Regions from separate parts of the Fictibacillus nanhaiensis genome, predicted to be linked through region 1. Evidence: riboswitches for the same ligand, from Rfam matches in the RefSeq annotation. Region 1 holds a riboswitch; the other holds the start of a gene.
The links. Region 1 has a riboswitch for cyclic di-AMP ahead of ACFS5O_RS13505 (APC family permease). Riboswitches for the same ligand answer to the same signal wherever they lie in the genome.
Positions count from the first base shown of each region.

Region 1 (6,102 bases):
TTGAATTAGAAATTGTAAAATTCCAAGACTATATCTTACCGAATAAATCACTTTATGAAAAAGAAATAGATGCAAACTATTTTCAGCATATTCCATATTTGACTCAACAGGTGAAAGATAATCCGAAGTATAAATTCGAAAACGCAGGTGCTGTTCACTTAGAGCCGATGGGGGTTTACTCAAAAAGACATAAATCATTAAAAGACATTCCTAATGGTGGGAAAGTAATCTTGAGCAACTCTATCGCTGAGCACGGCCGTATCCTTTCAATCTTTGAAGCAGAAGGACTAATCAAGCTAAAAGAAGGTAAAGGTTATGAAGCGCAAATAAGCGATATTGTAGAAAATCCGAAAAACCTTGAATTTGTAGCAGACATTGATCCTGGTCTTTTAACAAAAGCGTATGAAAACGATGAGGGCGATGCGATTGTCATCAACACAAACTATGCGATCGATGCAGATTTGAATCCGAAGAAGGATTCTATCGCATTGGAAGGATCTGAGTCACCATTTGCGAATATCATTACAGTTCGTGAAGGCGATAAAGATAAGAAATCAATAAAAACCTTATTAGAAGTACTTCATTCAAAAGAGATTACCGATTTTATCGATAAAGAGTACAAAGGTTCTGTGCTAGCTGTAAAAGAGTAATTAAATGAGCTGTCTAGATGGGGAAAGGTACTCGTCTAGGCAGCTTTTATAATGAATTAAAGTGTTTAGTAGGGAGCCTGGAAGTCTCTTTTAAAGGAATTAAGTCTAAAGAAGAAAAATTAAGTTTAGAAAAGAAAAATTAAGTCGTAATGAGCTTCGATTAAGTCGTTCTAGAGATCAATTAAGTCTACATTCAAAAATAAAGGCCGTTCGACAATTTCGACACCTTTCACACTATACAAAGTACGGTATGATATGATGAAGACGTATAAATTCAGTTATTAATCATTGTGGTAAGCGGGTGAAAAAGGAAATGGCAATAGAATTTTGGTCACCTGTCAAATTATCAATCGGCATAGCGTTGACTGCTTCATTGATCGTGATTCTTGCAGGTCTATTTTTTGGCAGAATCATGGCTCATCAGAGGTTTAAAGGGAAAACGTTGATCGAAACACTTTTCCTACTTCCGCTCGTGTTACCTCCTACGGTAGTTGGATTCTTATTGATTGTTCTATTCGGTCGAAATGGTCCAGGGGGACAGTTGATAGATTTGCTCTTTAGACAACCAATTATGTTTACATGGTGGGCGGCAGTTATTGCGTCTGCAGTCGTTGCGTTTCCACTCATGTATCAATCGGCAAAAGCAGGATTTGAATCGATTGACGCAGATATTGAGAATGCTGCAAGGGTTGATGGCGCGAATGAATGGGCCATATTAAGAAAAATCTCAATTCCTCTATCTGTTCGTGCACTCTTATCTGGTGCAATTCTGAGTTTTGCACGTGCATTAGGAGAGTTTGGCGCAACGCTCATGTTTGCTGGAAATATTCCGGGTAAAACACAGACGATATCAACGGCCATCTATATTGCGATTGAATCAGGACATATGGAGCTCGCTTGGATGTGGGTCGCGAGTGTTATTGGAATATCTTTGTTAATGTTAATAGCTGTTAATCGCATAAGGACATAACCATTGAAGAACCCGAATTGGGTTCTTTTAATTATTCACCAGCTTTCTTCATGTTTTCATATTCCTCATCACGTTCTCCTACCTCTCCATAATCACCGAATTGTTCATTAATTTCTTGTGCAAGACTTGTTAAATATTCATCAGAAAATAAAGGTTTTTTTTGTTTAGACATGTGTAAAACTCCTATAGATCATGAAATAATAAGTTTATGTGATTAACTGTTTATACGTAAAACAATATGTACAACATTTCATAAGCCTATTCAACAAAAATTGTTATTTACTTTTTTAAATGGCGGGAGTATTATTAGTAAAGTTTCAAATTTCTAAATCGCTTAAACCAAATGGTGCGGGGGAACCAAACGGACTGGAAGAATAGAGTCCTGGGGTGAATCCTTGTTTAAGGTAGGGCTACTCAAAGGCCCGAATCCGACAGCTAACTCCGTAAGCGTTTATGAGAAGGAAGGTGGAGCTTGTAGAGCCTAAATTATAAAGGCCTGCAGGTCAGATTCGTGATGGCTTGCGGCCTTTTTGTGTTGAAAAATGTGTTTTAGTTAACATTAAAAGTAACATCTTATTATGGACGGAGAGAAAAATGATGTTCACATCGATCAAACGCTTCTTGATTGGTCGCCCTTTAAAATCGACTGCATTAGGCGAACAAAAAATAAACAAAACGAAAGCATTGGCTATTCTTTCATCTGATGCATTATCTTCTGTTGCATACGGACCCGAGCAAATCTTAATCGTACTTATTACCGTAGGTGCAGCTGCTTTGTGGTACTCGATTCCGATTGCAGTAGGGGTTCTGTTTTTATTAACTGCTCTTATTTTATCTTATAGACAAATTATCTATGCTTACCCTCATGGAGGTGGAGCGTATGTTGTATCGAAGACAAACTTAGGCGTAAATTCTGGGTTGATCGCAGGGGGATCGTTGCTTGTAGACTACATACTTACAGTAGCAGTAAGTGTATCAGCAGGTACAGATGCGATAACATCAGCGTTTCCTTCGTTACATGGTTTTAACGTGGAGATTGCAATCGTGTTTGTTATCTTTCTTACATTATTGAACTTAAGAGGAGTAACTGAATCTGCATCTATTTTGGCATATCCTGTTTATCTCTTTGTATTGGCTTTGTTTATTTTGATCGCAGTAGGGCTTTATAAGATTTTGACTGGAGATGTATCTCAGAGCTTGCATACCCCGATCGGTACACCGGTTGCAGGTATCTCTTTGTTTATTCTGCTCAGAGCATTTGCATCAGGAAGTTCTGCTTTAACAGGAGTAGAAGCCATCTCCAACGCGATACCCAATTTTAAAGAACCAGCACCTGTTAACGCTGCTCGTACATTAATGATGATGGGCGGTCTTCTAGCCATCCTTTTCTCAGGTATTGTTACGTTAGCTTATTTCTATGGTATTGTACCTAAAACTGAGGTTACTGTTGTTTCGCAGATTGCAGAAGAAACGTTCGGGCGAAACTTTATGTACTTCTTTATACAAGGAACAACAGCGTTAATACTGATCCTTGCTGCTAACACAGGATACTCTGCGTTTCCTTTGTTAGCTGTAAACTTGGCAAAAGATAAGTTTATTCCAAGGATGTTCTTAGTCCGGGGTGATCGCTTAGGTTATTCAAATGGCATTATCATTTTGGGTCTGGCCTCAATCTTGCTTATTATGGCTTTTCATGCAGAAACGGAACACCTAATTCCTTTATATGCAGTAGGAGTGTTTGTTCCATTTACACTATCACAGACAGGAATGATGGTAAAATGGCTAAAAGAAAAACCAGCTGGTTGGATTCCTAAATTTATCATTAATACGACAGGAGCATTGATCAGCTTTACCGTCACAATCATGTTTTTCTTAACAAAGTTCTCACAAGTTTGGTCCATTCTTGTTTTTCTACCTATTATCGTCTGGATATTTCACCGAATCAAGAAGCATTATGAAGCAGTCGGTGATCAGTTGAGGTTAACAACTTGTGAAGCATCTCCAGATATAAAAGGGAATGTTATCATCTTGCCAGTGGCTGGAATCACCCATGTAGTGGAGAACTCGCTAAAGTATGCTAAATCACTGAACCCTGATCAGATCATTGCTGTTTATGTTGCATTTGAGAGGGAAGATGAAAGAAAATTTGAAGAGAAGTGGAAAGAATGGCAGCCGGATGTTCGGCTCGTAACGCTTCATTCTCATTACAGAAGTATCCTTGGACCTTTGACTAAATTTGTAGATACGATTGCTCACAAAGCGAAGGAAGGCGATTATCAAGTAACAGTGGTTATTCCGCAATTCATCCCGAAAAAAGGTTGGCATAATATCCTTCATAACCAATCAAGTCTACTTATTCGTGCTTATTTATTGTATAAAAGAGATATTGTAATATCGACTGTTCCCTACCACTTAAAGAAATAAAATTTCAAAAAACCGTTTTAGCCGAACTGGCTAAAACGGTTTTTTGGCTAGAATATTAACTAACTTCTTGTTTATATTGCTCTGCTTTCATCGTGTTGAATTGACCTTCCCATTTGGACATCACGACAGCAGCTAACGAGTTTCCTACTACGTTTACAGCTGTCCGAGCCATATCGAGTATTCGATCAATACCCGCAATAAATGCAAGGCCTTCTAATGGAATTCCAACTGTACCAAGTGTTGCTAAAAGAACGACAAAGGAAACACCTGGAACGCCTGCTATCCCTTTTGAAGTAACCATTAATACTAGCAATAAAGAGATTTGTTCTGCGATGGTTATTTCAATCCCGTACATTTGCGCGATAAATAGTGCTGCAATCGCTTGATAGAGAGTGGATCCGTCTAGGTTGAACGAGTAACCAGTAGGAATCACGAAAGAAGTAATGGCTTTTGGACACCCGAACTTCTCCATCTTTTCCATAATTTTTGGTAATACTGTTTCTGAGCTAGCTGTTGAGTAAGCTAAGATCAGTTCGTCTTTCAATATTTTAATCAATGTAAAGATATTAACTTTTACCATAGCTGCAACGCCACCTAGAACAGCGATGACAAAGAAGAACATAGCTCCATAAACGACTAGAACCAGTTTACTTAATGGGACGAGTGATTCAATACCAAATTTAGAAACCGTAACACCGATTAGTGCAAATACTCCAAATGGAGCTAGTTTCATAATTTGATTCGTAATATAGAACATAGCGTCAGCTGTTCCTTGGAAAAAGGCCAATACCGGTTTTCCTTTTTCGCCGATCGCAGCAATCCCTAGTCCGAATAATACGGAGAAAAAGATGATTGCCAACATATCCCCTTTAGCTAAAGATTCAAAAAGGTTTGTGGGTACGATGTTTAAGAACGTTTCTGCAAAGCCGTGACTTTCAACTGATTCTGTTGTCTCCACATAGCTCGAAATATCACCTTTTGTTAACGATTTCATATCCACTCCTGCTCCAGGTTGGAATATGTTAGCGATAAATAGACCAATTACGATTGCAAAAGTTGTAATGATCTCAAAATATAAAATCGTTTTACCACCGAGTCTTCCTAGTTGTTTGATATCACCTACACTCGCAACACCTACGATAAGGCTTGAAACAACTATAGGTACAACGATCATTTTAATTAAGCGAATGAAGATATCTCCAATCGGTTGTAAATATCCTTGAACGGTTTCATTTCCATAGAACAAAGCACCGATGAGAATACCAAACGCTAGTCCGATCAGGATTTGCCACGCAAGACTAATTCTTACTTTTTTCACATTGAGTCACCTTCTTCTTGATGTTAGTTATCTGAGTTGCCACATAAAAGACATTTTAGCGAGTAAAAGGAATGGTTGTCAAAGCAAAAAAATGGCAATGAATAAAGGGGGAATGGAAGTGAATGCACTCATTATTATTTATTAGAAATATTTGAAAATTTTAATGTTTACAAAAATAATAAATGCTTGTAAAATGACAAAAGCGTTATTCGACTTTTATCGACATTCATAGGAGGACTTATGAACTTATTTAGAAAAAAGTTATTAACTACTAATCAAAACAGTGATCAATCATTGAATCGTGTTCTTGGTGCAGTTGACCTTACAATGTTAGGGGTAGGGGCCATTATCGGAACAGGGGTATTCGTGCTAACAGGGGTTGCGGCTGCAAAATATGCGGGTCCCGCTCTTATCTTATCTTTTATTATTGCGGGGCTTGCGTGTGTTTTTGCGGCACTTTGTTACTCCGAATTCGCATCTATGATTCCTCAATCAGGGAGTGCTTACACCTACAGTTATGTAGCATTCGGTGAAATCTTTGCTTGGATTTTGGGCTGGGACCTCGTACTTGAATACGGTCTCGCTTCTTCAGCTGTAGCGAGTGGTTGGTCAGGATATTTCCAAAGCCTTTTAACTGGTTTTGGTATACATCTTCCAACAGCTATCACAAGTGCTTTTGATCCATCGAAGGGAACATATATTGACCTGCCTGCTGTAATGATTATTTTACTTGTCACACT
Region 1 covers NZ_JBHUPF010000006.1:1,912,059-1,918,160, forward strand. The annotation lists gene ACFS5O_RS13490 (MetQ/NlpA family ABC transporter substrate-binding protein) at 1-650, shown strand, start outside; gene modB (molybdate ABC transporter permease subunit) at 964-1,620, shown strand; gene ACFS5O_RS13500 (hypothetical protein) at 1,652-1,792, opposite strand; cyclic di-AMP (ydaO/yuaA leader) riboswitch at 1,942-2,085, shown strand; gene ACFS5O_RS13505 (APC family permease) at 2,218-4,044, shown strand; gene gltP (glutamate/aspartate:proton symporter GltP) at 4,100-5,362, opposite strand; gene bcaP (branched-chain amino acid transporter BcaP) at 5,603-6,102, shown strand, end outside.

Region 2 (6,102 bases), 890 kb from region 1:
TAGCTGGAAATAAACTTAAATATTTTGCCGTATCACGATTTGTGATACGGCTAATTCCATGTAAAAACAAACAACAAGAACAATGCTGATGAGTAAAGAAGGTGAAAATATTGTATTACATTCGAAAAATGAGATCACAGTTTAATAGTTGGGCTTTGCTTAGTGTGATTTTTTCTATTTTAATCCTTTTACCGGCTTTGCTCATCATGGTTCAGTTATTCGCTGAGAGTAATGAGAATTGGGAACACATTAAAGAGTATATGTTGAAAAATTATATCGTAAATTCCGTAACACTCGTTAGTTTTACTGGTCTTTTCACAGTGTTAATCGGGGTAAGTGCGGCATGGCTAGTTTCCGCATATAAAGTTCCGATGCATCGGTTCTTTAAGTGGGGTCTTATCCTCCCGCTTGCGATTCCACCTTACATTGGGGCTTATACGTACCATGGCATTTTAAATTATACAGGTGTCATTCAAACGTCATTAAGGAACCAGTTTGGTATAAAAGTGGACCAAAAGTTCTTTGACATCATGAACATTCCCGGTGCTGTTTTTATCTTTACGATGTTCCTGTATCCATATGTATATATCATCACAAAAAGTTTCTTAGAAAATCAGTCATCATCACTGATTGAGAATGCACGGTTGCTAGGCAAAGGATCGTTCATGACATTTATACAAGTCGTCCTTCCTGTATCACGTGCAGCGATTGTAGGTGGTGTTAGCTTAGTCATTCTTGAAGTCTTCAATGATTACGGGGTAGTAAAGTATTTCGGTATTCAAACCTTTAGTACAGCCATATTTCAAGCGTGGTTTGGGATGGGGGATATCTATTCAGCTATCAAGTTAGCGGGTACTTTGATGTTTATCGTAGTTTTGATCTTGATCTTAGAAAAAGTAATAAGAGGCAGAAAACAGTATAGTTATTCCACTTCAAAAGTCCGCCCGTTACAACCTAAAGAACTTAAAGGTTGGAAAAAGTTTGCTGTGCTATCTTTTTTTCTTTCTTTATTTGCTCTAGCTTTCGCCATTCCTTTTATACAGCTTTTACATTGGGTGTATATGACTTATGACGTGATTTTAAGTGCTGCATTTGCAGATTTGATCTGGAATTCAGTTTTTGTTGCTGCTGTAGGTTCACTTCTTATCATAATGGTGGCTTTAATCATCGCTAACTTTAGTCGTCTTTCAAAAGGTTGGACCGGAAAGTTTTTTTCAAAAATTACGGTTCTAGGCTATTCAATCCCGGGAGCTGTAATTGCTATAGGCGTCCTTACTTTATTTCTCTTCCTAGATCAAAAGGTCATATCGTTATACGAATGGCTTGGGTTAGAGCCAACACTTGTACTAAGCCTCAGTATTAGTATGCTGATCTTTGCTTATGTTGTTCGCTTTCTTGCCGTTGGTTTTAACTCGATCGAATCAGGTTTTGATAAAGTAGGAACCGTTTTTACAGAAGCTTCAAGAACATTAGGGATGTCAGTGACAAAGACATTCTTTAAAGTAGATATCAAAATGATCAAAGGTGCGATTGCTGGTGGTTTCATTCTAGTTTTCGTAGATATTTTAAAAGAGCTGCCTCTCACTCTTATCCTGCAGCCTTTTAACTTCTATACGTTGGCTACAAAAACATTTCAATATGCAAGCGATGAACGTATTCACGAAGCCTCTGTTTCATCCATGGTGATTATTTGTATAAGTGCACTTTCGATCTTCTTTTTACACAGAGTTTTAGAAAAGGAGCCAAAATAATGTTTGTTCAAATCAAAGACTTAACGTTTCGTTACAAAAATTCGCAAAAACCTCTGTTCGAAAACCTGTCTCTAAGCTTTAAACAGGGAGAAGTTTCAGTAATCTTAGGAGAAAGCGGCAGTGGGAAAAGTACGTTACTTCGTCTTATAGCAGGGCTAGAAGTGCCATCGAAAGGATCAATTCTGATCGATCAGGCAGTCATGAATGATACATTCCGTTTTGTCCAGCCAGAAAAACGTGGCGTTGGTTTGGTTTTTCAAGATTATGCTTTGTTTCCTCATATGACAGTTGAAAAGAACATAAAATTTGGCTTAACAAAAATGAATCGTAAACAGAAACAAGCAAGAATGGAAGAATTATTGACTATTGTAGGTATGGAGGACTATGCTTCCCGTTATCCTTATGAATTGAGCGGTGGTCAACAGCAGCGTGTAGCATTAGCAAGAGCTATGGCTCCAAATCCATCTTTGATCATGTTTGATGAACCTTTTAGTAATCTTGACTCTAAGCTGCAATTACAGATTCGTGATGAGTTACAAGAAATCCTCAAACGTACTGGAATCACTTCTATATTTGTTACTCACGATGAAGAGGATGCTCGTGCTATTGGGGATCGTATTATACTAATGAACAATGGAAAGATTCAAGATGAAGGTCGGCCGGAAATGGTATTACAGAAGAGTAAAGAAAAGTTATCATTAGCATATGTATAAAAAAAAACCGGGATATCCCGGTTTTTATTTTTTGAATTGAGTATCTAATTTTCCGTTCATGTCGATTAAAAATCCGATTTCACGGCCTAATAATTCACCTAGTTCTTTTGCCTTTTTTTCGCTTTCGTTCTTTATTTGTTCAATCGTCAGTTCACCTTTTAGCTTCGATGCTCCAACGATAATACTTAAGTCACCTTTTTCATAAAATACAATTTTCATTTATAAATACCTCCCTGAAAAATAGAACCTTCTACATCATTCGTTTTTTTTTCACATGCTTATGGGGTAGAAGTGAGAATATGGAAAAACATTCATTGTGAAACAATTAATTGGAATAAATAAGTATGGCGCGTTTTCTTGACAAAAATTTATGTATGTTGATAAAATTAGAGCATATTATATATGATTCGCTGAATTCTAATGTTCTATTCGACAGAATATTTAGAGGCGGGGGAACCACAATTCGGCTTTTAAGCCTTGGGATGAATTTGTGCTTGCACAAAAGGGACAACTCTCAATTTCCTAATCCGACAGCTAACCTCGTAAGCGTTTTTGGAGAGAGAACTCTATACATGGGCTAAGTCTATGTGTTGCGGTGTATTCCCACGGAAAATCCTCTCTATTTTCGGTGGGTTTTTATATGCAACAAATAGGGCATGTATAAGTATAAATTTCTTCAAGGGTATTGCACGTAAAATAGTAAGAAAATTATAACAAAGGGGGTACTTTTATTATGAAATTATCTACAAAAATTTTAATTGCTCTAGCACTTGGTGTAGTTGCAGGTCTTATTCTTAATCTAGCTGTGCCTGATGCATTCTCAACTCTGGATAAATATGTTTTGAAACCAGTTGGGACATTGTTCTTAAACCTTATTAAAATGTTGGTTGTCCCAATCGTCTTCTTCTCAATCGTATTAGGAACTGCAGGTTTAGGTGATCCAAAGAAACTTGGAAGAGTTGGGGCAAAAACAGTTGGTTATTTCTTAGGAACTACAACGATTGCTATTATTATTGCTATGGCTTTAGCACTTGTCTTTAAACCTGGTGTAGGGGATTTTAAAACAGAAGGTGCCAAGTTCGAGCAACAAGAAGCACCGGCAGTAACAGATACGCTACTGAATATCATTCCTACTAACCCTATTCAAGCAATGGCTGAAGGAAACATGCTTCAAATTATTGCATTCTCTGTATTTGTAGGATTCGCTTTAACCATGTTAGGTAGCAAGACTAAAGGTGTGATGGATTTAATCGAGCAAGGTAACGATATTATGATGTACCTCGTAAACCTGATCATGAAATTTGCTCCATATGGTGCTTTTGCTTTAATTGCATCAGCAGTTGGAAGTCAAGGTATGGATGCGATTAAAGCGATGGGATTATACATGAGTGTAGTTATTTTAGCTTTATTCATTCACTCTGTTGTAGCCTATGGAGGTTCGATCGCACTATTTGCAAAGAAGAGTCCGATTTGGTTCTTTAAAGGCTTTGCACCAGCAATGTCAGTAGCATTCAGTACATCAAGTTCAAATGCAACACTTCCGATCTCAATGAAAACAGCTCAAGAGAATCTGGGTGTTCGAAAATCAATCAGTGGATTTGTCCAACCGCTTGGCGCAACGATCAACATGGATGGAACAGCCATCATGCAAGGTGTTGCGACAATCTTTATCGCGCAAGTTTACGATGTTAATTTGGGTATCACAGAAATGCTTACCGTTATCTTAACAGCGGTACTTGCAAGTATCGGTACAGCAGGTGTTCCTGGAGTTGGATTGATCATGTTAGCGATGGTATTGAACTCTGTAGGATTACCTGTCGAGGGGATTGCTCTAATCCTAGGTGTTGATAGACTTCTTGATATGCTTAGAACAGCTGTTAACATCACAGGTGATGCTGCTTGTGCGGTAATCGTTGATAAAGGGGAAGATAAACATCTTGGAACTCGTGAACATGAAGTGAGTGCTTAAATAATGCTTTAAAAGGTCACAGTGAATATACCTACTGTGGCCTTTTTTATATGCGGATATCATTAGTTTGTTAAGGTTGAGTAAATAAATGTAAGCACAGAGGAAAAATCATGTTAAAATAAGAAGATACATAATGAGATTTCGGAGTGATCTTCTTGGAAAAATGGCTAGAGATACTAACGCTTGCTGCAAAGATCATATGGGTACAGATTCAAACCGTCATTCATCCTATCATCGAGTTAATAGAGAGTGCGATGAACTCTTTTTGGTTTGTCTTTTCACTTACGATCATCGCAGGATACGTATTGCTTATGCTTGTACAGAACGCAATTACCTTCTATCAAGCTCATAACTTTATTCACAGAAAAATGAATAACGAACCCGTTAACGATATTGAATTTGCTCTATTTATGAAGTCACTTTGGAAAAAAGATCGATCTAAAGGATTATTGGCCAATGCCAAATCGGCTAAGAGCAGATACCTTCAATTCAATGCACAAGAACGTTTGTCACTACAAAACTATTTACAGCATCGGTTACGTTTTTTACGTGCGAACCAGCCGTTGTTCATACTAGGTGCTGTGATAATAGGATTGCTTTCAAGCATTTCAGTGAATGTACTACCGATCGAGGCAGCTGAAGTAAATGCAGAAAACGTATTAAAAACAACTCTGTTTATTCTTTCCTGGCTGTTGATCATGCAAGCTAAATATGTTGCTATGAAAAAACAAACGTACTATCATCTAGCATGGATGCAAGATACTAACCGTACGACAACGGTTGATTACATGCAGGAAGAGGATGTTACAATTTCAACAAACAAAGAAAACAACCCTGCGTATTAACGTGATACGTAAGGGTTGTTTTTTATCCAGAACCGATAAGGGTAATGAACGGCCTCTTCGGCATATTGTATTCCTATACGAGGGCCAGAGATAATTTCATCTGGTACGATATTCATTCCTTCTTCTATTCGTATATTTTCCTCATTCAATTTCTTGCCATTATCACTTAGTGTAAACCCCATTGCTTTACTTAGTTTACCAGGACCGTTTGTAAGTTGAATCTCATTCTTTGCACTCGCTCTTCTTTTCTTCATTTTTTCAATTCCCTCAATCGGTTGAAGTGCTCTAATGAGAATAGCTTCAGGTTTATGTAAAGGGCCCGAAACGATATTAAAACACACATGCATTCCATAAATAAAATAGGTATAAATCATACCTGCTTCACCATACATCACTTCTGTTCTAGCAGTTCTGCGATTGTTATACGAATGAGCAGCACGATCTTCAGGTCCGAGATAGGCTTCTGTTTCCACGATGTATCCAGATGTTATTCCGTTATCATCGACATGAATCAATTTCATACCGAGAAGTTTTTTTGCTAAGTCAAGAGTTGGTAAATTCCATAATTTCATTTTTATTCTCCCTGGTTATGTATGACATGTCTGGTTTATTCGTACAATAACAACGTCTTGTAAAATTATGTTTCCTTTTGTCGAAGTTTTACAAACCCTAAAAAAGAGGAAATAAACGAACAAAAAAGAACTTTTTATAAAGTAGATGAATAGGAGGCGTTTGATATGGACGGTTGGGTGAATGAAACAGGAATTTATGAAAATCTCTCCAAACGGCGCTGGGAGTATTGGGAAGTAAGTCAACATGGGATT
Region 2 covers NZ_JBHUPF010000006.1:1,024,277-1,030,378, forward strand. The annotation lists gene ACFS5O_RS08735 (Fe(3+) ABC transporter substrate-binding protein) at 1-13, shown strand, start outside; gene ACFS5O_RS08740 (ABC transporter permease) at 129-1,751, shown strand; gene ACFS5O_RS08745 (ABC transporter ATP-binding protein) at 1,751-2,464, shown strand; gene ACFS5O_RS08750 (hypothetical protein) at 2,489-2,683, opposite strand; cyclic di-AMP (ydaO/yuaA leader) riboswitch at 2,863-3,028, shown strand; gene ACFS5O_RS08755 (dicarboxylate/amino acid:cation symporter) at 3,198-4,433, shown strand; gene ACFS5O_RS08760 (hypothetical protein) at 4,589-5,278, shown strand; gene ACFS5O_RS08765 (DNA-3-methyladenine glycosylase) at 5,275-5,850, opposite strand; gene ACFS5O_RS08770 (hypothetical protein) at 6,016-6,102, shown strand, end outside.
Region 2: linked by a shared signal. The riboswitch ahead of ACFS5O_RS08755 (dicarboxylate/amino acid:cation symporter) and the one ahead of ACFS5O_RS13505 (APC family permease) in region 1 are both predicted to bind cyclic di-AMP.